DNA from 2 places in the Anoxybacillus sp. LAT27 genome. Region 2 is predicted to be linked to the other one. Evidence: a T-box and tRNA genes for the amino acid it is inferred to sense, from the RefSeq annotation. Region 2 holds a T-box; the other holds one or more tRNA genes.
The links. A T-box is a leader RNA that pairs with one kind of tRNA and senses whether it is charged. The one in region 2 lies ahead of LD028_RS10565 (glycine--tRNA ligase), so its partner is inferred to be a tRNA-Gly.
Positions count from the first base shown of each region.

Region 1: it has a tRNA-Gly gene. The T-box ahead of LD028_RS10565 (glycine--tRNA ligase) is inferred to sense a tRNA for this amino acid. The anticodon was not compared.

Region 1 covers NZ_JAIWYK010000446.1:7,860-18,283, reverse strand. Annotated here, with positions in the region: gene LD028_RS17960 (GH1 family beta-glucosidase) at 1-918, shown strand, start outside; gene LD028_RS17955 (ABC transporter substrate-binding protein) at 1,087-2,376, shown strand; gene LD028_RS17950 (carbohydrate ABC transporter permease) at 2,436-3,362, shown strand; gene LD028_RS17945 (carbohydrate ABC transporter permease) at 3,378-4,217, shown strand; gene LD028_RS17940 (LacI family DNA-binding transcriptional regulator) at 4,287-5,348, shown strand; partial or broken gene LD028_RS17935 (transcriptional regulator) at 5,440-5,508, opposite strand; tRNA gene LD028_RS17930 (tRNA-Gly) at 6,012-6,085, shown strand; gene LD028_RS17925 (B3/B4 domain-containing protein) at 6,168-6,830, opposite strand; gene queG (tRNA epoxyqueuosine(34) reductase QueG) at 6,892-8,028, shown strand; gene LD028_RS17915 (amidase domain-containing protein) at 8,086-8,943, shown strand; gene trmL (tRNA (uridine(34)/cytosine(34)/5-carboxymethylaminomethyluridine(34)-2'-O)-methyltransferase TrmL) at 8,955-9,428, shown strand; partial or broken gene LD028_RS17905 (protein prkA) at 9,710-10,424, shown strand, end outside.
Region 2 covers NZ_JAIWYK010000421.1:79,568-100,671, reverse strand. Annotated here, with positions in the region: gene LD028_RS10595 (cytidine deaminase) at 1-133, shown strand, start outside; gene LD028_RS10590 (MFS transporter) at 230-1,426, shown strand; gene LD028_RS10585 (glycosyltransferase family 2 protein) at 1,488-2,303, shown strand; gene LD028_RS10580 (hypothetical protein) at 2,314-2,547, shown strand; gene ahpC (alkyl hydroperoxide reductase subunit C) at 2,789-3,352, shown strand; gene ahpF (alkyl hydroperoxide reductase subunit F) at 3,367-4,896, shown strand; T-box leader at 4,960-5,136, shown strand; gene LD028_RS10565 (glycine--tRNA ligase) at 5,195-6,577, shown strand; gene LD028_RS10560 (uracil-DNA glycosylase) at 6,637-7,311, shown strand; gene LD028_RS10555 (uracil-DNA glycosylase) at 7,286-7,492, shown strand; gene LD028_RS10550 (potassium channel family protein) at 7,489-8,484, shown strand; gene LD028_RS10545 (glycoside hydrolase family 13 protein) at 8,502-10,118, opposite strand; gene LD028_RS10540 (YwdI family protein) at 10,217-10,453, shown strand; gene LD028_RS10535 (DUF423 domain-containing protein) at 10,811-11,173, shown strand; gene gerQ (spore coat protein GerQ) at 11,200-11,631, opposite strand; gene LD028_RS10525 (cell wall hydrolase) at 11,646-12,068, opposite strand; gene hemQ (hydrogen peroxide-dependent heme synthase) at 12,191-12,937, opposite strand; gene LD028_RS10515 (YqaA family protein) at 13,005-13,568, opposite strand; gene pta (phosphate acetyltransferase) at 13,764-14,747, shown strand; gene lipL (octanoyl-[GcvH]:protein N-octanoyltransferase) at 14,744-15,571, shown strand; gene LD028_RS10500 (RsfA family transcriptional regulator) at 15,598-16,269, opposite strand; gene LD028_RS10495 (YuzB family protein) at 16,415-16,639, shown strand; gene LD028_RS10490 (HD domain-containing protein) at 16,735-18,057, shown strand; gene LD028_RS10485 (YwgA family protein) at 18,070-18,582, shown strand; gene LD028_RS10480 (2-hydroxymuconate tautomerase) at 18,593-18,781, opposite strand; gene LD028_RS10475 (site-2 protease family protein) at 18,912-19,580, shown strand; gene LD028_RS10470 (YwhD family protein) at 19,598-20,104, shown strand; gene LD028_RS10465 (transglycosylase domain-containing protein) at 20,243-21,104, opposite strand, start outside.

The DNA.
Region 1 (10,424 bases), on a different contig from region 2:
TACGCTTCGTTTCTTTACGAAAACCTCGGTGATGTCGTAAAAAAATGGATTACGCATAATGAGCCGTGGGTCGTCACTTATTTAGGGTATGGTAACGGTGAGCACGCGCCGGGTATTCAAAACTTTACGTCATTTTTAAAAGCAGCACATCATGTTCTCCTCTCTCATGGGGAAGCAGTAAAAGCGTTTCGGGAAATCGGTCCGAAAGACGGGGAAATTGGAATTACATTGAATTTGACACCTGGATATGCCGTTGATCCGAAAGATGAAAAGGCGATTGATGCAGCGCAGAAATGGGACGGTTTTATGAATCGTTGGTTTTTAGACCCGGTATTTAAAGGGCAGTATCCAAAAGATATGTTAGAAGTGTACAAAGATTATTTACCAGATGTTTACCGAAATGAAGATTTACAAACGATTCAGCAACCGATCGACTTTTTCGGATTTAACTATTATTCAACAGCAACATTAAAAGAGTGGAAAAAAGGTGAACATGAACCGATCGTATTTGAGCATGTAAGCACAGGCAGACCAGTGACAGATATGAATTGGGAAGTCAATCCAAACGGTTTATTTGATTTGTTAGTGCGGTTGAAGAAAGATTACGGTGATATACCATTGTACATTACTGAAAACGGTGCTGCATACAAAGACCATGTCAACGAACAAGGAGAAGTAGAAGACGATGAACGGGTTACTTATATACGAGAGCATTTAATTGCTTGTCATCGTGCAATTGAACAAGGAGTTAATTTGAAAGGCTATTATGTATGGTCGTTATTCGATAATTTTGAGTGGGCATTTGGCTATGATAAGCGTTTCGGTATTGTATACGTGGACTATGAAACGCTAACACGAATCCCAAAGAAGAGCGCATTATGGTATAAGGAAACGATCATGAATAATGGAGTTAAATAAAGGAGGTGATGGGGAAGGGAAAAAAGTTTTCTTTGTTGTAGCGCAACGTATCGGGGATTAGCCGCTACCACAAAGAAAACTAAAAGAATTATAACGTGAAACAAACAAATGGGCAAATGAAAGGTGTAAACGGTATGAGCACATGTTGTAAAAAACGAGGGGGAAAGAATGATGAAGAAACGAGCGCTTATGTTGTTGTTAGCATTCGTCTTTATGTTCGCAACTGCCTGCGGCAATCAGTCTGAAAGTACGAACGAATCAAAAGACAAAGGTTCAAGTGAAAAAGTGAAGTTGAACATGTGGGTATTCGGAAGCACTGGCTATGAAAAGTTAGCTGAGGAATATATGAAGGATCATCCGAATGTCGAAATTAAAATTCAGTCAACACAGTTTGATGACCATCATAACGCACTATTTACAGCGTTATCAGCAGGAAGTGGTGCGCCGGACATCGCGATGATTGAAGTAAACAACATTGAACGTTATCGTGAGGCGCAAGATCGCTTTTATAACTTATACGATTTTGGAGCAAAAGACATTAAGGATAAGTATTTAGATTGGAAATGGCGTATCGGTGAAAGTGCAGATGGAAGCTTTTTATTCGGTCTCCCAACAGATATTGGTCCAACGGCTATGTTTTACCGCGCTGACGTATTTGAAGCAGCCGGACTTCCAACAGATCCAGCTGAAGTGGCTCAGTTAATTCCGGACTGGAATGCATATGCGGAAATCGCTGCAACAATTAAAGAAAAAACAGGAAAGCCAATTGCAGACAATATTGAACTTGTATACAACGCATTGCGCGACCAAGCGCCTGTGCAATATTTCAATGAAAAAGAAGAATTGCTAATTGAAAAAGAACCGTATATTAAACAAGCGTACGACTATACAGTTAGCTTAATTCAAAAAGGTTACCTTGGCAGCAACGGATTATGGACTCCTGAATGGGGTAATGCGATGGAAAAAGGAAGCTATGCAACATTACTTGCGCCTGCATGGATGCAAGGGGTAGTGAAAGGAAATGCGCCAAATTCAGCAGGCAAGTGGCTTATTACAAACATGCCAGGTGGAGCAGGAAACTGGGGTGGCTCTTATTTAACGATTCCAAAAGAATCAAAGCATCCGCAAGAAGCGTATGACTTCATTCAATGGCTTGTCGCACCAGAGCAACAGTTGAAGTCGTTTAAAGACATGGGATTATTCCCATCCACTCCTTCTGTGTATGATGCTCCAGAGTTTAAAGAGTACAAAGATGAGTACTTTGGTGGAGTAAACACAGCTCAAGTCTTTGCAGAAGCAGCACAAAAAGTAAAAACAGTGTACATGGGCAAAAACTACACACTCGTTCAAGCAGAAATCATCAAAGCGTTGACAAACGTACAAAAGAAAAAAGCTGATCCAGAAAAAGAATGGGAAGAAGCAATTAAACGTATTAAACGTCAACTTGAACGTCAATAAAACATATGAGGAAGGGATTTATTCCCTTCCCCTACTATGATTTTTGGAGGGAAATACAAATGGTATCCCATAATCATACAAACGCAACCGTCCGTCCAAAAGGATTAAGTGATAAGAAAAAAACAGCATTAGCTGGCTACTTATTCATTTCTCCGTTCTTTCTTTTATTTGCCATCTTCGGTGCTTTTCCAATGCTGTTTAGCTTTTACTTAGCTTTTCAAAAATGGAATGGATTCGGTGAAATGACATTTGTCGGAGTTAAAAACTTTTCACTTATTTTTACTGATCCATTATTTTGGAAATCGATTTATAACACGATTGTGATCGGTTTATTAGGAACAGGTCCACAGCTAATTGCGGCTTTAATTTTAGCCGTTGCTTTAAATTCAGCAATGGTCAAGTTTAAAAGTGTATTTCGTGTCGCTTACTTTGTGCCAAACGTAACATCGATTGTTGCGGTAGCGATTGTCTTCACCGTTTTATTTAGCGAACAAGAAGCAGGATTAGTAAATGCTACACTTGGCTTATTTGGCATTTCGCCAGTAAGCTGGCAGACATCTGAATGGGGAGCGAAAATTGCGATTGCGACGATGATTTTTTGGAGATGGGTTGGATATAACTCGATTATTTTCTTAGCGGGATTGCAAAGCATTCCGAAAGATCTTTATGAAGCAGCTGAAATTGATGGAGCGAAAAAATGGCAGCAGTTTTTTTACATCACTGTGCCGATGTTAAAGCCAATCATCGTATTCGTTGTATTTACGGCAACGATCGGATCGCTACAAATTTTTGCCGAGCCACTCATTTTCGGAAGTGGATTTAGAGAAGAAAGTATGACGATCGTGTTGTATTTATGGAGAGAAGCGTTCTCGAATAACGCGTTCGGAACAGCATCTGCGACAGCCGTCTCGCTATTTTTACTCATCATTGTATTTACGACAATTAACTTCTTTGCGTCCAATCGTTTAGATAAATCGGGCAAGTAAAAAATATGGAGGTGAATGAAGATGCAACGTAAAAAGGGATTTGTGAATAAAGTAACAATCCATGTATTGTTGATTATCGGTGCGTTATTGTCGGTTTTTCCGCTATACTGGATGTTTGTTATGGCGACTCAGCCGAATCATGTCATTAATAAATTACCGCCAGCTGTTGTACCGGGAGATAAGTTAGTCGAAAACTTTCAAAACGTATTAGAAAATGTCGACTTTTTCGGGGCAATGTGGAACTCTTTTATTGTTGCTAGCTTAACGACGCTTGGGGTGTTATTTTTCAGCTCTTTAGCAGGTTTTGCATTTGCTAAGTTGCAGTTTAAAGGTCGGGAAAAGCTGTTTGCTGTCATTTTAATTACGATGATGATTCCGCCACAATTAGGATTAATCCCACAATACTTCATTATTACGAAGTTGGGTTGGTTGAACGATTTAAAAGCAATTATTGTTCCAGGTTTAGTGAATGCGTTCGGTATTTTTTGGATGCGTCAATATATTAAAGACGCAATTCCTGATGAATTGATTGAAGCGGCAAAAATTGATGGATGCAGTATATTCCGTGTATATTGGAATATTGTCGTTCCTTCAATTTTACCAGCTTTTGCGACGCTTGGCATTTTAACATTTATGTTCGTATGGAACGATTTCTTGTGGCCATTAACTGTATTGAGAGATGAATCAAGCTACACGATTCAAATTGCTATTCGCGCTCTTCAAGACGCATACGTGAAAGACTATGGTATGATTTTATCTGGAACATTTTGGGCAACATTGCCTTTAGTTGTTGTATTTTTAATGTTTAATAAGTTGTTCATTTCAAGCTTGACGCAAGGATCCGTCAAACAATAGTGACATAACCGCCAACTAAAGCGCATTCATTTTTAATGGGAACATTTATGTTATAATAAAGGTAAGATTATAAAGTTAAGAAGGGATCGTATGAAAATTACCATTAAGGAAATTGCGAAATTAGCGGGTGTGTCACCAGGTACGGTATCGAAAGTATTAAATAACTATCATGATGTCGGTGAGGAAACGAAAAAAAAAGTGCTAGAAATTATGGAGCAGACTGGGTATGTCGCTGCTCGCATTCAAAAAGATACTGCTCATAAGTCGAGAGTAGTTGGCGTTATTTACGCCGGAGAAATCAACGCGGATTTCAACCACCCGTTTTTTATTGAGGTAATGAACTCTTTCAAAAAAACAATGGGAACGTTCGGTTATGACCTCCTCTTCTTTTCAAATGAACAATTTGAAGAAGGGGAGGAAGATTATTATGAGCGTGCTATGCGTTACAAAGTAGACGGAGTAATCATTATTAGTGGTGAAAAACTTCAACCATCTATTTATCGATTAGATATGAGCGACATTCCATGTATTGGGGTGGATATTCCGCTTGAAGGCAACCGTTCTGCGTATATTATGACAGATAACTATAAGATTTCAGCGAAAGTAGTAGAGCATTTTTACTTATGTGGCTATCGACATATCGGCTACATTGGTGGTTTGCCAGGCGCACAAGTGACAAAAATTCGTGAACAAGGATTTCGCAACACGATGAAGGAATTTGGATTAACAATTCACGAAGAATGGTTCGTTCAAGGGGACTTCTTTATGGAAAGTGGCTATGAGGCGATGAAAAAAATATTAGGTTCGTCACATCATCCTGAAGCGGTATTTGCAGCGTCAGATTTAATGGCATTTGGAGCAATGAAAGCGGTAAAGGAACACGGATTAAAAATACCTGAGGATATTGCGATCGTTGGGTGTGATGATATCGACGCATGCAATTATACCGATCCACCTTTAACTTCCGTTCGTCAAGATAAAGAAAAAATCGGACGACTTGCCGCATATATGTTAAAAGATATTATACACCGCCAATTCCAGCCGAAAGCGGTTATGGTTGAACCGGAGTTAATTATTCGCGAATCTTGTGGAAGCAATCGATTGTACGGATTAATGTCTGGGAAGATGTAGGCAAGGAAAAGCCCCCTATCATTACAAACATAGGGGGTTACATATGTTCCTCATTTTCAACTACATGCTTCAAAACAGATAGCTTATTCTCCTAAAAACGTTCATAAAATGACAGCCTTTGCTTTAATTCTGTTAACGGTTCAGGATGGAGATAATAAATTCCCCTAATTTTCGATTCATATACAAGTACAGGACGATAAAGCGAGAATGCATTTTTGAAAAAGTTGTGAACAAGGTATTGACTTGTCCGAGGGGAGTCGATATAATGTAAAACGTAATTACGAAACAGGGATTCCTGTTTTTTATTTTTACATTTCATTCGACAAATTTCTACTTTTTCTGCATGTGTGGGTGTAGTTTAGTGGTAAAACCTCAGCCACGAGCGCTACATCGTCGAATAAGCGGCGAGTTGCCTCGACGCATCGATCATCATTGAGTAAGCTGGAAGAGGAAGAGGCATGGGTTGAGCGTGCTGGGCAATTATGGACATAGTGAACACAATGATGCGGGTGTAGTTTAGTGGTAAAACCTCAGCCACGAGCGACGCATCGTCGAATAAGCGGCGAGTTGCCTCGACGCATCGATCATCATTGAGTAAGCTGGAAGAGGAAGAGGCATGGGTTGAGCGTGCTGGGCAATTATGGACATAGTGAACACAATGATGCGGGTGTAGTTTAGTGGTAAAACCTCAGCCTTCCAAGCTGATGTCGTGGGTTCGATTCCCATCACCCGCTCCATACATACGGGGACAACGCAGTGTTTCGTTTCGAAGATGAACGGGGCATTGCGTTTTTTTTATTTCGCTTCGCCCCGTATTTGTTATATGATGAGTTGTGTATGAGCTGTACCCCCATGGATTTGAATAAACATCTCTTTCATCGCTTGTAATATTTGTCCACATTGCGTTTCTGTAAATGAGGGCAGAAAATATACGATTTGAATTGCATTTGTTGTTTGCTCTGTAACCATTGTTCGTTTCGAATCAACGATTGGGCTGCCGAACGGGCCTTGAGCGTCTTTTGTGACGAGTTTTCGATCAAAATTTGTCGTCCGATCATTGATGCCGATATATTCATCTGCTTGTGTACCGATCGTGACGGCTATATCTCCTGTTAGATGATCTCGATCATAAATGCCGATCGGTAGTTTATAATATAAGGAAAAAAAGTTATTCACATCGGCCGCCGAGTGAATGGATGGAATAAAACTTTGCTTCTGTACGCGACGAAGCAAACTTTCCGATGAAGGACGATATCGGCTCGGATCTGTGCCAATTTGTTTAAATACAGACCGCCATTCTTTTACTTCTGGCCATTCAGCTAACGGAGTTTGTTCCATATCAAAATATAGCAACTCTTGAAATTGTCGAAGTTTCCCTTTCAACATGTTGGGGGACGGACCGACGACGATTTGATCGTATGTAAGGACACCGATTTTAAAATGGGATACGCGCTGTTTTATTGTGTCACAAATGGTTAACATATCGTTCACTCCTTTTTCTTTACATTGTAACATAAACAACGAAGAAAGGAGGGATTCAGGGATGGACGTTGAAGCGCTAAAAGAAGAAATCATTCAGTATAGCCGAACGATCGGTATTGATAAAATTGGTTTTGCTCATGCGGATCCGTTTTTTGAACTAAAAGAGCGATTGCGTCAACAACAACAACTCGGGTATGAATCGGGATTTGAAGAGCCTGACATTGAAAAGCGGACGAATCCGTCTTTATTGCTTCCAGAAGCACGTTCTATTATTGCGATTGCCCTCGCGTATCCGTCAAAGCTAAAAAATGCACCGCGAAGCACGAAAACAGAACGAAGGGGCATTTTTTGTCGCGCATCTTGGGGACGAGATTATCATGTTGTTTTACGCGATCGCTTGCAAAAATTGGAGAAATTTATTTTAGAACGTGTGCCAAACGCAAAAGTCAAATCAATGGTGGATACAGGGGAACTGTCGGATCGTGCGGTGGCGGAACGGGCAGGGATCGGATGGAGCGGGAAGAACTGCGCCATTATTACACCGGAGTTTGGTTCGTATGTTTATTTAGGTGAAATGATTACGAATATTCCATTTCCCTCTGATACGCCGGTCGAAGACGAATGTGGAACGTGCACGCGCTGCATCGATGCTTGTCCAACGGGTGCGCTTGTGCAAGGGGGACAGCTGAATGCGAAGCGCTGCATCGCCTTTTTGACACAAACGAAAACATTCATTCCAGATGAGTTTCGCGATAAAATAGGAAACCGATTGTATGGATGTGATACGTGCCAGCTTGTTTGTCCGAAAAATAAAGGAAAAGACTTTCATCTACATCCGGAGATGGAGCCGGATCCAGAAGTGGTGAAACCTTTATTAAAACCGCTTCTTCATATGACGAATCGCCAGTTTAAAGAAACGTTTGGACATCTATCTGGAGCATGGCGTGGAAAAAAACCGATTCAACGAAATGCTATTATTGCATTGGCTCATTATAAAGATGAAAGTGCTATCGATGATTTATTGATATTGCTTCAAAAAGATTCGCGTCCAGTCATTCGTGGAACAGCGGCGTGGGCGCTTGGAAAAATCGGAAATTATGAAGTAATACCAATGTTAAAGAAAGCAAAAGAGCGGGAACAAGATGAAGATGTCATTCGTGAAATTGAAAAAGCGTTAGCGATGCTTGAAAATGTGTAGTTGTTTTTCTTTCATCTCTGACATAACGTATTAAAAAACGAAAAAGTGGTGAACGGGATGAGAAAACGACTACACGATCTTCTCGATGAACGCATTCGTCATTTTTTTGTTAGCGATGTGATAGACGAAGAAGTGGAAAGAAAACGAAAGCTGTTGGTGAAGCGGAATGCGAAACTTGTGAAATGTGAAGGAAAAGGAGCGATCATCGAAAAAAAACATATCGGGCTACACACATTTGTGCGCTATATTGTTCATTTTCGTTTTGTTATTTCGCAAAATGGGTGGTTGTATGTGGAGGAACAACAAGAGGTGCGCGAAGCAACATTTGAGAAAAATGAACTTGTAGATGATCGTCTTGTTTTGCCACATGTTGAGGCGGGACAAATAGAAAAAACACAAGAACGAGATGACGATGAACGCGTTCGCTATACGTATGATCGACTAGCTGCAGTACGATATGCTGAAATATGGTGGAATGATTATAATCCAGAGTTCCAAAAATTCTCTGTAGATTGTACAAATTTTATTTCACAATGCTTGCATGCGGGGGGCATTCCGATGATGGGCTATCCCAATAAAACAAAAGGATGGTGGATGAGGAAAAACGATTGGAGTTATACGTGGACAGTCGCAAACGCGTTTCGCTGGTATTTAAGCGGATCGAAAACAGGCATTCAAGCGGTCGAAAAAAAATCGCCGGAACAGTTGTCTCTCGGTGATGTCATTTGTTATGATTTTCAAGGGGACGGACGATTCGATCATACGACGATCGTTGTCGCGAAAGATAAACAAGGGATGCCGCTTGTAAACGCTCATACGTCCAACAGCCGTATGCGTTATTGGTCATACGAGGATTCAACCGCTTATACGCCGAATATTCAATATAAGTTTTTTCATATTATTGATCGAATATAGGAGTGAAGAATGTGGCTTTACATGTCGTTTTATATCAACCAGAAATTCCGGCAAATACAGGAAATATTGCGCGTACGTGCGCGGCAACAGGCACATCGTTACATTTAATCCGTCCACTCGGATTTTCGACGGACGACAAAATGTTAAAACGTGCCGGATTAGATTATTGGGACTACGTTGATGTGCATTATTACGATTCATTGCAGGAGCTTTTTGATAAATATAAAGAGGGAGAATTTTTCTTTATTACGAAGTTTGGAAAAACATATTACACGTCATTTGATTATAGTGATCAAACGAAAGATTACTTTTTCGTTTTCGGTCGTGAGACGAGCGGATTACCAAAAGACTTAATTGAAAACAATATGGAACGTTGTTTGCGCATTCCGATGAACGAATATGTTCGTTCGCTTAACTTATCGAATACCGCAGCCATTCTCGTATATGAGGCGTTAAGACAACAAAACTTCCCAAATGTATTTTAAGCGACTTTCATTTGAAAGTCGCTTAATTTTTTACTTCTGGCTTATCGTTATATCCTGCTGTAAAAATAGCAGCTAAGAAGGCGAAAATGACGCCAAGCACAAGAAGCGTTTTCATACGAAATCTCCTCCCTTATGAAGTGACAAGAAAATGTCCGCGCTTTCATTATAGCTTAATTGTATACCAAGATGAAAGTCATACTTTCACGAATGATTACGGACATCCTTGCATACATATGGTATTAATCATGACGCTAGACATCAAAGGTGGAGGAGGTCCGTGTATGGACATTTTGAAAAAAATACAAAAATATAGAGAAGAAGAACAAAAATTAAAGTGGGAAGGGACGTTCGCGGAGTATTTGGAAATTGTAAAAGAAAAACCATGGGTAGCTCAGTCTGCTCATTCTCGCGTTTACAATATGATCAAAGATGCGGGCATAGAAGAAGTAGACGGAAAGAAAAAATACAACTTTTTTAGCGGGCAATTGTTCGGGCTTGAGGAAGCGCTAGAGCGGCTTGTGGAAGAATATTTTCATCCAGCTGCTAAGCGATTAGATGTTCGAAAGCGTATTTTGTTGTTGATGGGGCCGGTAAGCGGAGGAAAATCAACGCTTGTGACGATGCTAAAGCGAGGGCTTGAAGCTTACTCATATACCGATCGCGGTGCTGTATATGCCATTAAAGGGTGTCCGATGCATGAAGACCCGCTCCATTTAATTCCGCATCATTTGCGTGATGAGTTTTATAAAGAGTACGGTATTCGTATTGAAGGAAACTTGTCGCCGTTAAATATGATGAGACTTGAAAAGGAATATGGTGGACGCATTGAGGATGTAATGGTCGAACGCATCTTTTTCTCGGAAGATAAACGTGTTGGGATTGGGACGTTCAGCCCGTCCGATCCGAAGTCGCAAGATATTGCTGATTTAACAGGAAGCATCGATTTTTCGACGATTGCTCAATATGGATCGGAATCAGATCCGCGCGCATATCGCT
Region 2 (21,104 bases):
ATGCCGTCAAGTCATTGTTGAATTATGTGATCCAAATATGCCTGTTGTTTTAGCGAATATGAAAGGCGATATGCAGGAAACAACAGTAAAAGAACTTCTTCCTGGAGCGTTTTCAAAAGAAGACTTGCGATAAGCGTCGGTTTTCCCGACGCTTTTTGCATTGATACATAACAAAAAAGGAAATATAATCATGAGGAAGACATTTGACAGCTGACAACGGAGGGATGACATGAGTAAAGACGTATCAAGAAACAAGTTGCTTTGGATTGCCGGGCTTGGCTGGTTATTTGATGCGATGGATGTAGGGATGCTTTCGTTTATTATCGCTGCCTTGCAGAAGGAGTGGAATTTAACAGCCGAGCAAATGGGCTGGATCGGGAGTATCAACTCGATTGGCATGGCCGTCGGCGCACTCGTTTTCGGATTGTTAGCTGACCGCATTGGGCGAAAACAAGTTTTCATCATTACGCTTTTATTATTTTCAATTGGCAGTGGATTATCTGCGCTTGCGACAACGCTAACGGTCTTTTTAATTTTACGCTTTCTCATTGGCATGGGGCTTGGAGGAGAGCTTCCGGTTGCATCAACGCTCGTGTCGGAAAGCGTACCTGCCCATGAACGAGGAAAAATTGTCGTTTTATTGGAAAGCTTTTGGGCAGGCGGTTGGTTATTAGCGGCGCTCATTTCATTTTTCATTATTCCGACGTACGGTTGGCAAATGGCGCTCATTTTAGGGGCTGTACCAGCGTTATACGCGATTTATTTGCGCATAAACTTGCCAGATTCACAAAAATTTATGGCAACAAAGGTGGAGCGTCGTTCCGTCTGGCGCAATATTGTGGATGTTTGGGCAAAACCGTATGCCAAGCAAACGACAATGCTTTGGATTTTATGGTTTATGGTCGTCTTTTCTTATTACGGTATGTTTTTATGGTTACCGAGCGTCATGGTCATGAAAGGATTTAGTTTAATTAAAAGCTTTGAGTACGTGCTCATCATGACGTTAGCGCAATTGCCAGGTTATTTTAGCGTCGCGTGGTTAATCGAACGCATCGGTCGCAAAGCGGTACTTGTTATATATTTAATCGGGACGGCGTTAAGCGCTTATTTCTTCGGAAATGCTGAGACGGTTGTTGCGCTTATGACATTCGGGGCATTGTTATCGTTTTTCAATCTTGGAGCATGGGGAGCTCTTTACGCGTACACACCAGAGCAGTACCCAACGGTTATTCGTGCAACAGGGGCAGGAATGGCCGCTTCATTTGGACGCATTGGTGGCATTTTAGGACCGCTTCTTGTCGGTTATCTCGTTGCACAAAAAGTATCAATTACGATGATTTTTGCTGTATTTTGTATCGCGATTTTCATTGGTGCACTTGCCGTTCTTTTCCTCGGCAAAGAAACGAAACAACAAGAACTCGCATAATCATTCGAAAAGAAGCTATAATGGTATCATTGTAGCTTCTTTTTTGAAAGGGGATTTTCTTTTGGGCGTTTCTGTAGTTATTGCGACATATAATCGGTTACTTCCGCTGGCAGAATTGCTAGAGTCGTTAAGCAAACAAACGTATAAGCCAACGCAAGTCATTATTGTCAACGATGGGGGCTCATCGGTACAAGCTGCTGTCGATGCATATCCTGAGCTTTCTATTGAGCTCATGGAATTAAGCGAAAATGTCGGGCACGTCGAAGCTCGGAATATCGGTGTGCGTGCGGCGACAGAAGACTTTATTATGCTTTGTGACGATGACGATTTACTATTGCCGTGCCATATGGAGCGAATGATCGCGAATATGAATGATGCGGATTTTGTATATTCGGACGTAGAAATTTTTCATTATCGCACGGAAAATGGTATGCGTATACCGACCGATCGCTTTTTATTTGCATATGAATATGATTTACAAGCAATGCGTACATTTTCGACGTATGTTCCTTCAGGGAGCATGTATCGGCGCACCATTCATGATGTAATCGGGTATTTTGATTCATACGTTCATAATTATTGGGATTGGGATTTCTTTTTACGTGTAGCGAAAGAGTTTCGTGTCAAACGCGTACCGACAGCGAGTGTTCTTTATGCTTTTTCCAATGAAGGAGATCATTTATCGAAACAAATGAATGAAACGAGACAAATGTATTTAAACCGATTAAGTGAAAAACATGGGTTGGGTGATTTACCGACGAAAAACTTTTGGCTCCTTTTATCAGAGCCGGAAGTACAAAAGCGACAAGCAAAGAGTGAAGTCATATGGAATGGTGAACCGTTTCGTTCCCGTCTCGCCCACTTTATTCATTGCTAGGAGGGGGAAAATGTATTGGTGGAGCATTCAGCAATTATTTCTTTTACTTTTGTTTTCACCGCTTCTTACTCGTCACGTATTTCATGGGTACGTCGGCTCGTTTTTCTTGTTCGTTTGCTTCGCTTTTGGAACGACCGTATTTGCGGAATATATGGTGAAGAAAAAAGGAAAACAAACATGGTTATTTGTCATTGCGCTATTATGTAATGTATCTGTTTTACTTGCTTTTACTTTTGCTATATGAGAAAGCAGAGTCTTTGCGAAGGCTCTGTTTTTTTATTTATGAGAAAGGAATAAAAAGAAAACGTGTCGAAAAACTAAGACAGACAGTTGTGTAGTTTTTACTTGACAAATAAACATTCCTATATGATAATTTATATCGCATTGTAATTGTTATAATTTTATTATTGTTTCAGTCATAATTTTCGTACGACTGGGACAAGCTATGCATATGCAAAAAAATACAACAAGGAGGATGATTCACAATGCCATTAGTAGGAAAACAAGTACAACCATTTAAAGCGATGGCGTTCCATAACGGCGATTTCATCGAGGTAACAGAAGAAAACTTAAAAGGGAAATGGAGCGTTGTTTGCTTCTATCCAGCCGACTTTACGTTCGTTTGCCCAACAGAATTAGAAGATTTACAAAACGAATATCCAAAATTAAAAGAGCTTGGTGTAGAAGTATACTCTGTTTCAACAGATACACATTTCACACATAAAGCATGGCACGACCATTCACCAGCGATCAGCAAAATCGAATATGTGATGATCGGTGACCCTTCACAAAAATTATCACGCATGTTCGAAGTGCTTGATGAAGAAACAGGTCTTGCGCAACGCGGTACGTTCATCATCGATCCAGACGGCGTTATTCAAGCTGTTGAAATTAACGCAGACGGCATCGGTCGCGATGCAAGCACAATCGTAAACAAAATTAAAGCAGCGCAATACGTGCGCAACAATCCTGGGGAAGTATGCCCAGCGAAATGGCAAGAAGGTGGCGAAACGCTTAAGCCAAGCCTTGACCTTGTAGGTAAAATTTAAGGAGGCTTATGTAAATGATATTGGATGCGGAAATTAAAGCACAGCTCGCCCAATATCTACAATTGATGGAAAATGACATTGTGTTAAAAGTGAGCGCGGGAGACGATAAAGTTTCCCGCGATATGCTTGCTTTAGTCGACGAGCTTGCGACAATGTCATCGAAAATCAAAGTAGAGAAAACAACGCTAGAAAGAACACCAAGTTTTAGCATCAATCGCGTTGGTGAAGATACAGGCGTTGTATTCGCGGGCGTGCCTTTAGGACATGAATTTACTTCTCTCGTGCTTGCGTTGCTTCAAGTGAGTGGAAGACCACCAAAAGTCGATCAAGCGGTCATTGAACAAATTAAACATTTAAAAGGGACGTATCGTTTTGAAACATACGTCAGCTTGACATGCCATAATTGCCCAGATGTCGTGCAAGCGTTAAACGTGATGAGCGTATTACATCCGAACATCTCCCATACGATGATCGATGGGGCAGCGTTTAAAGAAGAAGTCGAGCAAAAAGATGTCATGGCTGTGCCGACGGTCTTTTTAAACGGTGAACCGTTCGCAAGCGGACGCATGTCGCTTGAGGAAATTCTTGCGAAGTTAGGAAGCACGCCGGATGCTTCTACTTTTGCAGAAAAAGACCCATTTGATGTACTTGTCATCGGTGGCGGACCTGCCGGTGCAACAGCGGCGATTTATGCAGCGCGTAAAGGCATTCGTACAGGAATCGTTGCGGAGCGCTTCGGTGGTCAAATTTTAGACACGTTAGGCATTGAAAACTTTATTAGCGTCAAATATACAGAAGGTCCGAAGCTTGCGGCAAGTCTTGAGGAACATGTGAAACATTATAATGTTGATATTATGAACTTACAGCGTGCCAAACGGTTAGAAAAGAAAGACCTTATTGAAGTAGAGCTTGAAAACGGTGCGGTGTTAAAAAGTAAAGCCGTCATTATCGCCACAGGTGCACGTTGGCGCAACCTCGGTGTTCCAGGTGAAGCAGAGTTCAAAAATAAAGGGGTCGCTTACTGCCCGCATTGCGATGGTCCGCTATTTGAAGGAAAACATGTTGCGGTTATTGGTGGTGGGAACTCTGGCGTTGAAGCAGCAATTGACTTGGCGGGAATTGCTAAGCATGTGACAGTGCTTGAATTTGCGCCAGAATTAAAAGCGGACGCTGTATTGCAAGATCGTTTATACAGCTTACCGAACGTCACAGTAATCAAAAACGCGCAAACGAAAGAAATTACAGGCACAGATAAAGTGAACGGTCTCACATATATTGATCGCGCAACAGGCGAAGAGCACCATATTGAACTTCAAGGTGTATTCGTGCAAATCGGGCTTGTACCGAATACAGAATGGTTAGAAGGAACGGTAGAGCGCAATCGCTTTGGGGAAATTATCGTCGATAAACGCGGTACGACAAACGTTCCTGGCGTCTTCGCTGCTGGCGATTGTACAGATAGCGCATATAAACAGATTATCATTTCTATGGGCTCCGGCGCAACGGCTTCTTTAGGAGCGTTTGACTACTTAATTCGAAATTAACCATTCTCCACTCCCTTGACGCCCGTATTTTCGTTTGATACAATATCAACCGAACGAAATACAGGTGCAACGATGAAAGATGGATAGTAGCTAAGATCGTTCTTTTATAGCGAGCTAGGGGTGGTGAAAGCCTAGTAAAGACGCTTAGTGAAACGGCAGTCTGGAGTTGCTTTATGCAAAAGTGGATGCGTTACGCATCAACTAGGGTGGAACCGCGGGAGTTGCGCTCTCGTCCCTAGGCGAAAGGCCTAAGGATGAGGGCGTTTTTTGTTTATATTTTACAAAAGGAGGATGAACGATGTCAGTAACGATGGATCAAATTGTAGCGCACGCGAAACATCGCGGTTTTGTTTTTCCAGGTTCAGAAATTTACGGCGGATTAGCGAATACGTGGGATTACGGTCCGTTAGGGACAGAATTGAAAAATAACATTAAACGCGCATGGTGGAAAAAGTTCGTTCAACAATCGCCATATAACGTTGGCTTAGATGCGGCCATTTTAATGAATCCACGCACGTGGGAAGCGTCCGGCCACTTAGGAAACTTTAACGATCCGATGATTGACTGTAAACAATGTAAAGCACGTCATCGAGCGGATAAGTTAATTGAAGGCGCGCTTGAAGCGAAAGGGATTGAAATGGTTGTCGATGGGCTTCCGTTTGAAAAAATGGAGCAGCTCATTCAAGAGCACGACATTGCTTGTCCAGATTGTGGTAGCCGTGACTTTACAAACATTCGTCAATTTAACTTAATGTTTAAAACGTTCCAAGGTGTGACGGAGTCGAGCGCCAACGAAATTTATCTTCGTCCTGAAACGGCACAAGGCATTTTTGTCAACTTTAAAAACGTACAACGGACGATGCGTAAAAAATTACCGTTCGGTATTGCACAAATCGGAAAAAGTTTTCGTAACGAAATTACACCAGGAAACTTTACGTTCCGTACGCGTGAATTTGAACAAATGGAGCTTGAGTTTTTCTGCAAGCCGGGCGAAGAATTACAATGGTTTGATTATTGGAGACAATATTGCGAACAATGGCTTTTATCGCTTGGCATGAAGCGCGAAAACATTCGTTTACGCGATCATTCCGAAGACGAACTATCTCACTACAGCAACGCGACAACCGATATTGAATATAAATTCCCATTCGGTTGGGGCGAGCTATGGGGCATCGCATCACGTACCGATTACGATTTACGTCGTCATATGGAATATTCAGGCGAAGACTTCCATTACCTTGATCAAGAAACGAATGAACGATTTATTCCGTATTGCATTGAACCTTCACTCGGTGCAGATCGTGTGACGCTTGCATTTATGATCGATGCGTACGAAGAAGAACAATTGGCAGACGGCACAACGCGTACCGTCATGCATCTTCATCCGGCATTAGCGCCATATAAGGCAGCTGTATTACCGTTATCGAAAAAGTTATCAGAAGGTGCACGTACAATTTTTGAACAATTGTCACAACACTTTATGGTTGATTACGACGAATCGGGATCAATCGGTAAACGTTATCGCCGCCAAGATGAAATTGGTACACCGTTCTGTATTACGTATGACTTTGATTCGGAACAAGATGAAATGGTGACGGTACGCGACCGCGACACAATGGAACAAACGCGCATTCCAATTGCAGAATTAAAAAGCTTCTTAGAAGAAAAAATTCAGTTTTAAGCAAAAACAGGCTATCCTATAAAGTAGGGTAGCCTTTGTATTAGAAAGGAAGTGCGACGATGAGCATATTAAAAAACGACTGGGCTCCTTTATTAGAAGAGGAGTTTCAAAAACCGTATTATTTAAAGTTGCGTGAGTTTTTAAAAGAAGAATATCGAACGAAAACAATTTATCCTGATATGCACGACATTTTTAATGCCCTCCATTATACTTCATATGCAGATGTCAAAGTTGTCATTTTAGGACAAGATCCATATCACGGGCCAAATCAAGCGCACGGATTAAGTTTTTCTGTAAAACCGGGCGTCGCTTTGCCTCCGTCACTATTAAATATTTTTAAAGAGCTACAAGATGACCTTGGGTGTTATATTCCAAACAACGGTTATTTATTAAAATGGGCGAAGCAAGGGGTGCTATTGCTAAATACCGTATTAACGGTACGACGGGGAGAAGCCAATTCACATAAAGGAAAAGGTTGGGAACATTTTACGGACCGTGTCATTGAACTTGTAAATGAAAAGGATGAACCTGTCGTCTTTATTTTATGGGGACGTCATGCGCAAGCAAAAAAAGCGCTCATCACGAATGAGCATCATTACATCATTGAAGCACCGCATCCAAGTCCGTTTTCCGCCGCACGAGGTTTTTTCGGTAGCCGTCCCTTTTCAAAAACGAACGCCTTTTTACAACAGACAGGGAGAGAGCCCATTGACTGGCAAATCGAAAACATTTGATACACGCGTGAACTGTTATGAATGTAAACATTTTTATGTGACATGGGATGGGCAAATGCCGCGGGGCTGTCGGGCATTCGGTTTTAAAAGCGCGATGTTGCCGTCGATTGTCGTCAGGCAGTCATCTGGGACGCCTTGCATGAAGTTTGTAAAAAAAGAACATAAGGGGAGAAACGGATGAGTTCGTCGCGCTCTATCGCTGTTTCTGTCATTGCGATGATTGTCGCTATTATCGCAGGGACGGTAGGGTTTATGTTTTCTGAGCAATTAACATTTTTTGATGCGCTTTGGTTGACGGTTGTTACGATTTTGACGGTTGGCTATGGTGATACAGTTCCACAAACGTTTTATGGGAAAATGTTTGCGCTCATTATTATTCCCGTCGGTATTAGTATCGTGACGTATGCGACAGGGGCGGTTGTTTCGATGATGATGGAAGGGGAATTTTCGAAAACGGTGCGGAGGAGAAAAATGAAAAAGAAAATAGAAACGATGACACACCATATTATCGTATGTGGATTTGGTCGTGTTGGCGAACAAGTTGTGCGTGAGCTTGTCAAAAATGGGACACGTGTCGTTGTCATCGAGCGGAATGCCGACTGGCTTGAAGAAATGGGCGATCCCATTCCGTACGTTGAAGGCGATGCGACAGAAGATGACGTGTTAATTGCCGCAGGCATTGATCGTGCCGCAGGGTTAGTTGCAGCATTGCCTTCGGATGCTGATAACGTCTTTATTTCTTTAACCGCAAAAGGGCTAAATCCTAATATTCAAGTTGTCGCACGTGCGGAGCGAACGGAATCAGAGGAAAAATTGCGGCGCGCTGGAGCAGACAAAGTCATTAACCCCGCCTTCTTAAGCGGTCGTCGCATGGCGATGACGATGTTAAAGCCGGTGAGTGTTGATTATGTCGATACAATTTTTCACGATCGTGCCGAACAATATGCGATCGAAGAGATTACGATTGAATCGCATTCTTCATTTGTCGGGACATCTGTCCGCGATCAAGCGGTGCGCGCCCGCTTTGGCGTGACGATTATTGCGATTCAACGTCAAAACAACATGATTGGTAACCCAACGCCAGATGAGCGGTTTTGCGTTGGAGATATATTGATCGTATTCGGTGAAAAACGGGCGCTAGAGGCGTTTGAACAGGGAGTCAATAAAAAATAAGCAGCCACATCGGCTGCTTATTGTAATGCATAAATTCTTGCTTCATGTGGACGCATATGAAGTGCGGAGCCTTCTTCTTTCACGTCTGTATAATTACCGAGCAAAAGGTGACGGTCGACCGAAGCAAGATCCTGCGGCAACTCATAAACGTTGTCGTTGTCACAATGATTTAAGACGATGAGCCAACGAACGCCATCGAGCTCGCGTGTGTAGGCGTAAATGTACGGATCATGTTCCGAAAAATCACGGAACGTACCGTACACCATGACTGGATTTTGTTTACGCAATTGAATGAGCTTTTTATAGTAGTAATACACCGAGTTCGGATCCGCCAACGCTTGTTTAACGTTAATTTCTTTATAATTCGGATTCACTTTTAACCAAGGCGTCCCCGTCGTAAATCCTGCGTTTTCGCTATCGTCCCATTGCATCGGTGTCCGAGAATTATCGCGGCTTAATAGCTGCAAGCTTTCTAGCACTTCTTTCGGATCGCATCCTTTGGCGACTTCCTCGGCATATTTATTTTTCATCGCAATGTCGTTGTAGTCATCGATCGAGTCAAATTTGACGCCCGTCATGCCAATTTCTTCCCCTTGATAAATGTACGGCGTTCCAGGCAACGTATGTACGAGCGTAGCGAGCAATTTTGCGGATTCAACTCGAAATTGTTTGTCGTTTCCGTAGCGCGTCACTTGTCGCGTATGATCGTGGTTGTTCAAAAACTGCGAGTTCCACCCTTTCCCCCACAAACCTTCGTACCAACGTTTTTGAATTTGTTTAAAGCGAATCGGATCCCATGTCGGCATTTCGTCGCAAACTTCAAAGTGGAAGAGGGTATGTAGCTCGTTTCGGTCTTCCCCGACATATTTTAATCCTTCTTCTGGCGACACGAAAGCGACTTCCCCGACTGTGAAAATGTCGTAATGCTTTAATACTTTTTCATGCATTTCTTGCAAGTAATCGTGCACGCCTGGGTTGTTTGTTAAATAACGAATGTCATATGGGTTTTCAGCGTCAGGAAACCCTTCAGGTTTGGCAAGCAGAGCAATCGCATCTAAACGGAATCCGTCAATGCCTTTATCTAACCAAAAGCGCATCATTTTATAAATTTCTTCGCGAACTTCTTCGTTTTCCCAGTTTAAATCTGGTTGCTCCACCGCGAATGAATGAAAATAATATTGCCCCGTTTGTTCATCATATTCCCACGTCGATGGCGTAAAGTACGAACGCCAGTTGTTTGGTTTGTCGCGCCATATATACCAATCGCGTTTCGGATTATCTTTTGATGAACGAGATTCAATAAACCAAGGATGTTGGTCGGATGTATGGTTTACGACGAGATCCATAATTAATTTCATTCCACGTTTATGCACCTCATGAAGCAAACGATCAAACGTCGCCATATCCCCAGCTTTATCCATAATGCGATAGTAATCAGAAATGTCGTATCCGTTATCTTTATCTGGCGACTCATAGCACGGGTTTAGCCAAATGACATCGACCCCTAAATCGTGAATGTAATCGAGTTTTTGAATGAGCCCTTCTAAATCACCATACCCGTCGCCATTTGAGTCAAAAAAGCTCCGCCAATACACTTGATAGACGACAGCTTCTTTCCACCATGTCCGTTTCATTCGTTGTCACTCCTTTTTTAAGCGTTTTCAGTTTGAAAAGTTGCTATGTATAAGATACCATTGTTGTAAAGGAAAAAGAAGTAGGGAGTGAAAACGTTTTGGACATATCGGTGACAAATGTATTAACAAAGATCGAAGAAGAAATCGCAAAGGCGAAGCAGTCTTCCTCACCGCAGGCGATGCGTGAGCATATATATGCGGTTCGCGCGTTGTGCGATGTCATTTTACAACAACGATCACAAAATGTGACGGCGATTACGATACCGCAGCCGACAACAACTGAACGATTAGACATCGATGCTGAAGCGAACGGACCATCATTACTTGATTTTTAGAGGGCTTTTGACTGTTCATGATAAATGTATAAATATTTATAAAAATCTGATGATCATTTTATGTGAAAAAAGTCAAAAAGGGGCTGGGAGAAGATGATTCGCACGTACAAAGTCATACTTCTGCCCAACAATAAGCAAAAGACGAGGACTATTGCGGAAGTACGAAAAGAATAGAGTTGAAACAGAGGGAGGTGAATACCGTTACAGAAAAACGGAAAACATCAAGAAACTTGACTTCGGAGCGCCAAGGAAACGAGAGTAGCTTTTCGCGAAATCGGGCGCGATGAACAAGGAAGGAAACATAGACTTTTATAAGTTTTTTATAAAGTCTTGTAAGTTTTCTGTAACGGAATGAACATGAAACTATTTACAATTATCGCTTCCATTAGCGCAGCATTATGTGTCGCGCTCGGTGCATTCGGAGCGCATGTGCTCGAAGGGAGAATTCCAGAGCGATATATCGACACGTGGCAAAAGGCCGTTCAATATCAAATGTTCCACACGATCGGTTTGTTTATTGTTGCATTGCTGGCGACAAAATGGCCGAACGTGACGCCGGTTGGATGGTTTATGCTTGTAGGGATCGTGTTATTTTCGGGTAGTTTATATGTGCTAAGCTTAACACAAATCAAAATACTTGGAGCGATTACACCGTTAGGGGGGGTATCGTTTATTATCGCTTGGCTACTTTTAGCGTATATCGCGATAAAACAAATGTAAAACGAGGCGTGTTTGACGCCTCGTTTTTAACGCGGAGCATATGTGCTTAATCCGCCACCTGATGCAAATGGATATTCATAATTAATTTCTTCATCAAATGTCACATAGTCGAGGTAAATCATCGGTAATAAATAACGCATTCCTGTTTGTGGATCGCTTAAAATAAGATGATCGCGACCAGCGGCTTCAATGACTCCTCGGAAAATCTTTGCATTCCATTCACGGTTGTTTTCAAACGTCATATAAACGGTTGCGATTTTGCCTTTGTTTAAACGTAAAATATTTTCAATATATGATTCTTCAATTGGAAGCATACCTGGTAGCGGTTGGCTTGCGGTTGTTGGCGTTTGCATCGCTCCCGTTTGTGGTGTAGGCATGCCAAACGGATACGTCGGCATTTGGTATGGATAGTAGTACGGATATGGATAATACGGCATTTGTTGACGTTCGTCACTCATCGTAACCCCTCCTTCTAATATACGCGTGGACAATTCGAACGTGTTGGCGCATAAAAACAATGCGACTTAAATCGTCCAGCATTCCATTGATTAAACCATTGCGGCGGACATGATCCGTTCGGTCGAAAAAACCAAAGCGAATTTGTAGCAGGATGGAAACGCTCGCCGCGGATGACGCGTCGGGCAAGACGAATATCTTCTTCACGTGCCCGTTGATAAAAATACCCTTTTTGTACCGCTTCAAATCCTCCAGGGCTTTGAAATACCATCTGACGAATCGTACGAAGACCGTCAAAGTCTAGGCAGTTTGCACGCACACGATTCACTCCAACATTTCCAACCATTAACATGCCGAGTTGTCCGTCTTCTTCTGCCTCTGCGCGCATGAGACGCGCAAGCAATTTGACATCTTCTTCTGTATATGCAACAACAGCCATCCCTTCACCTCACTTTATGAAAATCGCTATTAGCCTATGATGAGACGTATGAAAATGTGAGGAAAGTCGTCATTGTTATATGTATGAGAGAGATGAAAAAAAAAGACCTCCAAATCGGAGGCCTACACATGTAAAAACTGTTCCATTTTTTCTTTCGGCAAAATGTTGCCGACAAAGAACGAGCCGAATTCACCAAATCTTGCGCTCACTTCATCAAATCGCATTTCGTATACGAGCTTCTTAAATTGAAGTACATCGTTTGAAAAGAGCGTGACGCCCCATTCATAGTCGTCAAAGCCGACCGAGCCCGTAATGATTTGTACGACTTTTCCAGCGTATTTTCTACCCGTCATGCCGTGTGCGCGCATTAAATTGCGACGTTCTTCCATCGGAAGCATGTACCAGTTGTCGTTTCCTTGACGGCGCTTGTCCATTGGATAAAAACAAACGTGATTTGTTTTTGGTAAAATCGGATATAAACGGCGACGTACTTCTGGATTTTCGTACGGGTCGCCTGCCTCTGCTGGCAAGTAGTTGCTTAGTTCAACGACAGAGACGTACGAATAGGCTGGCACGAGATATTCAGCAAGCTTTGTTTTGTTGATTGCTGTTTCAATTTCGTGAAGTTCTTCCATCGTTGGACGTAAAAGCATAAACATGATATCTGCTTTTTGCCCCATAATCGTGTAAATCGCATGACTCCCTTCTTTGGCAGCTTCTGTATTTTCCCATTTTTCTACTAATGTGAAAAACTCTTGTATTGCTTCTTGGCGCTCTTCGTTTGTGAGCGTTTTCCAAGCCGCCCAATCAACCGTGCGAAAATCATGCAGACAATACCAACCGTCTAACGTTTGCGCTGCTTCGCTCATGTCCAACACTCCTTTTGTTATGTACTACCGAAATTGTATCATATGCGTTTCGTTTATGCCAAACGCACTATTTGAATCGTTTGTAAATAAGAAAAGCAATAACAATAACGATGCCGCCGACGATCGTGATTGTTGTAAAATGCTGTTCAATAAATGTTTTCGCTTGCGCACCTAAGATGAAAATAATAAGACCTTCAGCGAAAAAGCGCGCCCCACGACCAATAAACGACCAAAAAAGCAACGTGCGAATGCTGATGTTCGAAATGCCCGAAAAAATCGTAAACACTTTATACGGAATTGGGGTAAATCCTGCGATGACAATCGCCATGGCTCCGTATTGTTGAAAGTATTGTTCTACTTTGTCCATTTTTTCATTAGAAATAAAATAACGTAAAATCGGTCTGCCGAATTTTTTTCCAATGTACCACCCAAGCAGTGCGCCAAAGACGGAGGCGATCGTTGTTAAAAAAGAAAACCATAGCGCCTTTTCCGGCTGGGCGATGCTTAACGGAATTAATAATACATCAGGCGGAATCGGAAAAAATGAAGATTCTGTAAACGAAACGATGACGAGACCAATCACACCAAATTCAAGCAACCATTGTTCAATATAATGAATCCATTGTGACATAAATAACGCTCCTTTGTTTTGTACATATTCCTTAACAAATATATCACTTTTTAGGCGATATATCACTCAGTTTAAAAAACAGAATTGTTATAAAAAAAAGACTATTTTCGTTTATGGTGTAATTCATTGCTTTTCGTCTCAATAAGAGTATTCTAATAGATAGACGAATTTTTTAAAACTAAGGAGGAACATTTCGTGAGTGATTTATTTGCAGCCTTAAAACAAAAGGTGGCAGGGAAAAATGTAACGATCGTGTTTCCGGAAGGATTAGATGAACGTATTTTAACAGCTGTCGGACGTCTAGCGGCAGAAAATGTATTACATCCGATTGTCATCGGCGAGCAAGAAGCGGTTGTTCAAAAAGCGAAAGAACTTGGCTTGACGCTTGAGAAAGTAGAAATTATCAACCCACATACGTATGAAGAAATGGATGAGATGGTTGTTGCGTTTGTTGAACGTCGCAAAGGAAGAGTGACAGAAGAAGATGCACGCAACATTTTACTCGATGAAAATTACTTCGGTACGATGCTTGTGTATATGGGAAAAGCGCACGGACTTGTGAGCGGTGCCGCACATTCGACAGCGGATACGGTTCGTCCTGCGTTACAAATTATTAAAACAAAACCGGGTATTCGCAAAACATCAGGTGTGTTCATTATGGTGCGCGGTGATGAGAAATATGTATTTGCCGATTGTGCGATTAACATTGCACCAGATAGCCAAGATTTAGCAGAAATCGCTGTAGAGAGTGCACAAACAGCGAAAATGTTTGATATTGAGCCGCGTGTAGCGATGCTTAGCTTCTCAACGAAAGGATCAGCGAAATCGCCAGAAACAGAAAAAGTGATCGAAGCGGTGCGCATCGCAAAAGAAATGGCGCCAGAGTTAACGCTTGATGGCGAGTTTCAATTTGATGCCGCGTTCGTTCCATCTGTGGCGAAAAAGAAAGCGCCAGATTCCGTTATTCAAGGTGATGCGAACGTCTTTATTTTCCCAAGCTTAGAAGCGGGAAATATCGGCTATAAAATTGCTCAACGTCTCGGCAATTTTGAAGCAGTTGGTCCAATTTTACAAGGATTAAATCAGCCAGTAAACGATTTATCGCGCGGATGCAACGCCGAAGATGTATACAAATTATCACTTATCACAGCAGCGCAGGCGCTTGCGGCGATGGAATGATGAGCGAATTGTTGCAACAACAAATGTGGCGAGTGATCGACCATACAACCCTCGGGCCATCGTTTGATGCGAAGCAGTCATTTGCGTTTGATGATGCGCTTTGTGAATCGGTTGGTAGCGGTCAGTCACAGCCGGTTGTTCGCTTATGGGTGCATCATCAGACGGTTGTGCTCGGCATTCAAGATACGAAATTGCCGTACATTGAAAAAGGACTCGCCTACTTACATGAACAAGGTTGGCGTACGATCGTCCGCAACTCTGGTGGATTGGCGGTCGTATTAGATGAAGGGGTTTTAAACGTTTCGCTTATTTTTCCTGATACAAAAAAAGGAATTGATATTGATCGAGGATATGAAGCGATGGCGACACTCATTGCACACATGCTGCCAGAAGCGCATGTGCAAACAGGAGAAGTTGTCGGTTCGTATTGCCCGGGAAGTTTTGACTTGAGTATTGACGGGAAAAAATTTGCAGGCATTTCACAACGTCGCATTCGGGGCGGTGTCGCGGTACAAGTGTATATATGTGTAAACGGAAGCGGCGCAACACGAGCGGAGTTTATTCGTCAGTTTTATGAGCGAGCGTTGGCGGGAGAACAAACGAAGTTTACGTATCCGACAATCGTTCCACATACGATGGCATCATTAAGTGAACTGCTCGGTAAAGAAATGACTGTTTCAGTGCTGATCATCCGACTATATGAAGCGCTCCAAGCGTTTGGAAGTAGGCTCGAGCCATCATCGCTCACCCCGGAAGAATGGGAGCGATATTACATGTATTTTCAGCGTATGATTGATCGAAACGAGACGATGTTGCCGAAATAAAAAAGCTGTCCGATGCGACAGCTTTTTTACTCGGCAATCTTTTCGATTTTTTCTAAATTTCCGTTGCGATCCATTTTGAAAATAGGGGGCTTAAACTCATCTTCTGAAATTTCCATTTGTCTTGCACGGTTAATGATGCGTGCCATCGTTCCGTAATCTTCGCGTAATTCTTCATTTTCTTTTTGAAGTTTTGTAAATTGTTGTTCTAGTTGTTTATATTGTTGTTGTAGTTGTTCGAGCTCAAGTTTTAGCTGCTTATTTTCCACTAGCGCTGTTTCTTGACCGATATACGATTGTTTTAAAGAGTGCAAAAAAGCAATGACATGGTCAAGCGTTAACTGACTTGTTTCGACATGTTCATATTCATTCGCCTGCACTTCTAACGGTTCCATTCCTAACTCTTCAAGCGAAGGTACAGGAGGTGTATAAAGCGGCCGTTTTCGCAACGCATGTTTATTTCCAAGTGCGCGTTGCCGTTGTTTACGGAACTTCTTTGCCATTTGTAACGATTCTTCGTACTGTTGACGCACGACTGCATTCCAGCGAAACCCGCATGCCGCTGACGTGCGGTTTAATTTATCGCCCACTTCTTCAAACGCATTTAACTGCGTGCTCCCTTCGCGCACATGGCGCAACACCGTTTCAGCTAGCAATAAATCTTCTTCTTCAGTCCAAGCATCTTGTCGTTTTTTTGTCATGAAAAAAACTCCTTTCGCATTCTTTTACTTTCATAATCACCAAAAAACAAGAAAGATATACTATTTTTCAAAGGAAATAGATGTAGCTTGCATTGTTCGCGTATACGCGTTAGAATACTCGTTAGCGAAAAGGAGTGAGGACGGTATGCAAAATGAATTTCGCGTCTGTGATGACTGTCAAGCAACAAATTTAAAAACGTTGTTGCCAAGGTTAAAAAAATTAGACCCGAACGCGACTATTGAAATTGGCTGTCAATCGTATTGCGGTCCTGGTCGAAAAAAAGTGTTTGCGTTCGTCAACAATCGCCCTGTATCAGCGATGACGGAAGATGAATTAATAGAAAAGATTGCTGCGAAGTTGAAAAAATAAAAATCGCCTTTGTGTTCGAAGGTGATTTTTTTCTTTATTTCTGAAAAAAGGAATCTTTGTTTTTTAAAAAGAACGCTCTATAATAAAGCTATGTTATGAACGGAAGAGAGGGAGAAGGATTGTATCCCAACGAAAAATTAAGCGAAGAGAAAGTGTTTAAAGATCCGGTGCATCGGTATGTGCATGTGCGTGATAAAGTTATTTGGGATTTAATTGGCACAAAAGAATTTCAACGGTTGCGCCGCATTAAACAGCTCGGTACGACGTATTTGACGTTTCACGGCGCGGAGCATAGTCGCTTTAATCATTCACTTGGTGTCTATGAAATTGTCCGTCGCATCGTTGACGATGTGTTCGCCGGTCGACCAGATTGGGATGAAAACGAGCGCTTGCTTTGTTTATGCGCTGCGCTTTTGCACGATTTAGGACATGGACCGTTTTCGCATTCGTTTGAAAAAGTGTTTCATCTTGATCATGAACAATTTACCCGCGCAATTATTTTAGGCGATACGGAAGTAAATGCGGTGCTCCGTCGCGTATCGTTTGATTTTCCGAAAAAAGTGGCGGAAGTGATTGCGAAGACGTACGAAAATAAGCTTGTCGTTAGTCTCATTTCAAGCCAAATTGACGCCGATCGTATGGACTATTTATTGCGCGATGCATACTATACAGGCGTCAGTTACGGGCATTTTGATATGGAACGTATTTTGCGTGTCATGCGTCCTCGTGAAGAGCAAGTCGTCATTAAACGAAGCGGCATGCATGCGGTAGAAGATTATATTATGAGCCGATATCAAATGTATTGGCAAGTATATTTCCATCCCGTCACGCGTAGCGCCGAAGTCATTTTAACGAAAATTTTGCACCGTGCGAAACATCTATATTTAGCTGGTTATACATTTCAAACACCTCCTGTTCATTTCCAATCTCTTTTTCATGGAAATATGCAACTAGAAGACTACTTGAAACTAGATGAAGCGGTAACATTATATTATTTTCAACAATGGCAAGATGAACGAGATGCGATTTTAAGCGATTTATGCTGTCGCTTTATGCATCGTAATTTATTTAAATACGTCGAATTTCAACCGACGAATGAGGAAATGAAAAAGCTAGTGGAATTGACGACGTTGTTTAAAAAAGCAGGCATTGACCCGGATTATTATTTAGTCGTTGATTCTTCATCGGATCTTCCTTACGATTTTTACCGACCGGGGGAAGAAGAGGAGAGGCTTCCGATTTATTTGTTAATGCCGAATGGGGAGTTGCGTGAATTATCGCGGGAATCGACGATTGTTGATGCGATTTCCGGGAAGCGTCGCACCGATCATAAATTATACTTTCCGCAAGATCTTCTCGATGATTTATCGACAAAACGAAACGTGAAGAAAAAAATTAAACAACTTTTATATGAATAGGAGATGAGGGCGTTGCTTTTCGAGCATGCGAAAATGTTGAAAGCGTTAGCAGCAGTAGGGGAAATTGTCGGTCGAAAAAAACTACAAAAAATGATTTACATTGCGAAAAAGATGAAGTTTCCTTTTTATGAAAAGTTCGATTTTCATTTTTACGGTCCGTATTCGGAAGAATTGACGTTGCGTATGGAAGAGTTATGTAACGTTGGCTTTGTGCAAGAAATGAAAGAAAAAAAAGGCGGGTACTATCAATATCGTTACGTGTTGACGGAAGCGGGCGAGCAGTTTTTGAAGCACTATCATTTGGACATGCCTGATTTAGACGTTTGTTTGCGCAGTTTAAATGAACAAAGTGCAAGATTTTTAGAGCTAGTTTCGACGATTTTATATTTTGAAGATTTAAGTAAAGATGAAGTGAAAGAAAAAGTATTTACATTAAAAAGCAAACAGCGATATACGGAAGAAGAAGTGGAAGAAGCGTATCGTTACATCGAGCAGTTGCGTGCACAAGCGTACATAAAAAGCTGACCTCCACAGGTCAGCTTTCGTCGCTTAATCGCTTTCCGCCAATCGCATAATGATTTTTCGACATTTCTTCAATAAAGACGACAATTTTTTCTTTCGGTGCACCTGTCGTTTCCGCAACGGCTTCTGTTACTTTCTCAACGAGCGCTCGTTTCTGTTCTTCTGTGCGTCCTTCAAGCATTTTTACTGTTACATATGGCATGGCCACCGCCCCTTTCCTCTTCATTCGACAATCGTTATTATACCATTCATCGACCGTTCTCAGTAGTGCTTCCCCTTGTTTTTCGTGTATAATAATCAAAAAATAAAAACGTTTGAAAAGGAGAAGGAACGTGGACCAATTTTTAGCATATCCGCTTCGGGAAATACCGTATGTTGTATTGGCGCTTGCGCTTGCGTTTTCTGTTCATGAATTTGCGCACGCATACGTGGCGTATAAATTTGGCGATCCGACGGCAAAACAACAAGGGAGACTGACGTTGTCGCCGCTCGCTCATTTAGACATATTAGGGACGTTGCTTATTTTCATTGCCGGATTTGGTTGGGCGCGTCCGGTGCCGGTCAATCGTGGCTATTTCCGTCATCCACGTGTGGCGGGTATTCTCGTTTCTGTCGCTGGCCCGCTCAGCAATTTGTTGCTTGCGGCTATCGGTTTTGCTTTATGGTATGGAATGATTCGCATCGGCATATTTGACTTTATTCCAATATGGTTTCGAGACGGGTTGTATCAGTTTTTTGAAATTTATATCGGATTGAATATTTTACTGTTCGTTTTTAACTTATTGCCGTTTCCTCCGCTTGACGGGTATCGCATCATCGAAGATTTAGCGCCGATGCATATGCGTGCAAAAATGACACAATTTGAAAATTATGGAGCGCTCATTTTTTTAATTCTCATTTTCACGCCATTAGATCAATATACGATTCGACCAATTTTCCACGTAGCCATTCCAACGGTTGCTCAATGGCTACAAGACATATTTTCAACGCTCATTTTATGATGAAAGGATGAACGATCGTGGAAGAGAAAAAAAAGCCGATGTTTAACATTATTAAAAAAGAGCCGAAAGTGCACGGAACGTTTGGTACAGGGGTGCTTAGTTTGGCGAACGTTTCTCCTGTCATTATCGATGTTGAAGCAGGCGAAGCGTTTATTGATATGGGAGCGATGCATGCGCGCAGCGTCGTAGAAAAAGGCATTAAGTTCACACCAAATCGTGATGAAGTGCCAAACGGCAAACCTTATTGGCTCGTCTGGGTAACGATTGATCAGGCGGAAGAAGGGGCGTATTATGCCGGGGTGACGGCATGCGAAATGACGGTCGATCGCGAGGCGCGTCGCGGATATAAATCGCTTCCCGAACATGTGAACCGCATGGACAAATCGTTAAAGCGACATATTATTGTTGATCATATGGATGAGCGGTCAAAAGAGGTGTTAGCTTCGTTTTTACAACAACATAACCGCGACATGTGGGAACGCTCAAGCGAGGAGTTAAAACGTCAGCTTCAAAATCATGGATAAAATGTGACGGTTTTGTGAACGAAAACCTATGTATACTTGTCGTTGAGTGGGAAAAGGAGTAAACTAAAAATACAAATGTAACACATGATAAAACTAGGACGCATAAACGCCCAAGCATACTCGCTTGGGCGTTTATGTTTAAAACCAATCAAACAACCGTTTTAACCACGAATCTTTTTCCTTTTTCTTTTTCTTCTTTTTCTTTTCCGCTGGATGGTCCTTGCAGTAGTCGGTCGGTTCTGTACCGACGACATAGTAGCTTAACCGTTTGATCGGACAAGCGGTTGTCGCAAGTTTCCCACTATGAGGATCGACATATACGCCAACGACGCCTTCTGGCGGTTCGAATGTCGCGACTTTTCTTTCGCGTAAACTGTCTTCCATAAAATTGATCCAAATATGTTTTGCGTATTGTCTTTCATCTGTGCGATCAATTGTTTCATCTCGGTCATATCCCGTCCAGACGGCTGTGACAAGTTGCGGCGTGAAACCGATCATCCAACTATCTGTTTTCGTCGTCCCTGATTTTCCAGCATACGGTCGAGTGATGCGCGGAATGATTGATTGTCCTGTCACCGAAGCATAGTCATTTAATGTCGGATCAAACATGCCGGTCATTAAATGCGTCGTCACAAAAGCAAGTGCAGGATCGAGTATTTGTTCATCGTTTGATTGTTGTTCGTATAGCACTTTTCCTTCGAAGTTTGTCACTTTTTTAATAAATACAGGTTCGACCTTTTTTCCACCGTTGGCGATAATGCTGTAGGCGCGTGCCATATCCATCAACTTAACGGGCGACGTCCCGAGCGCAAGCGATGGCACTTGTTTCAGTTTGCTTGTAATGCCAAGTTGTTTGGCGATGGCGACAAGCTTGTCTTGTCCGAGCAACAAATGCGTTTTTACGGCATAGACGTTGTCAGATAAGGCAATCGCTTGGGCGAGTGTAATTGTATCGTTCGCGTAATAGTTGTTAAAGTTGCGCGGTGCATATGTCGAACCG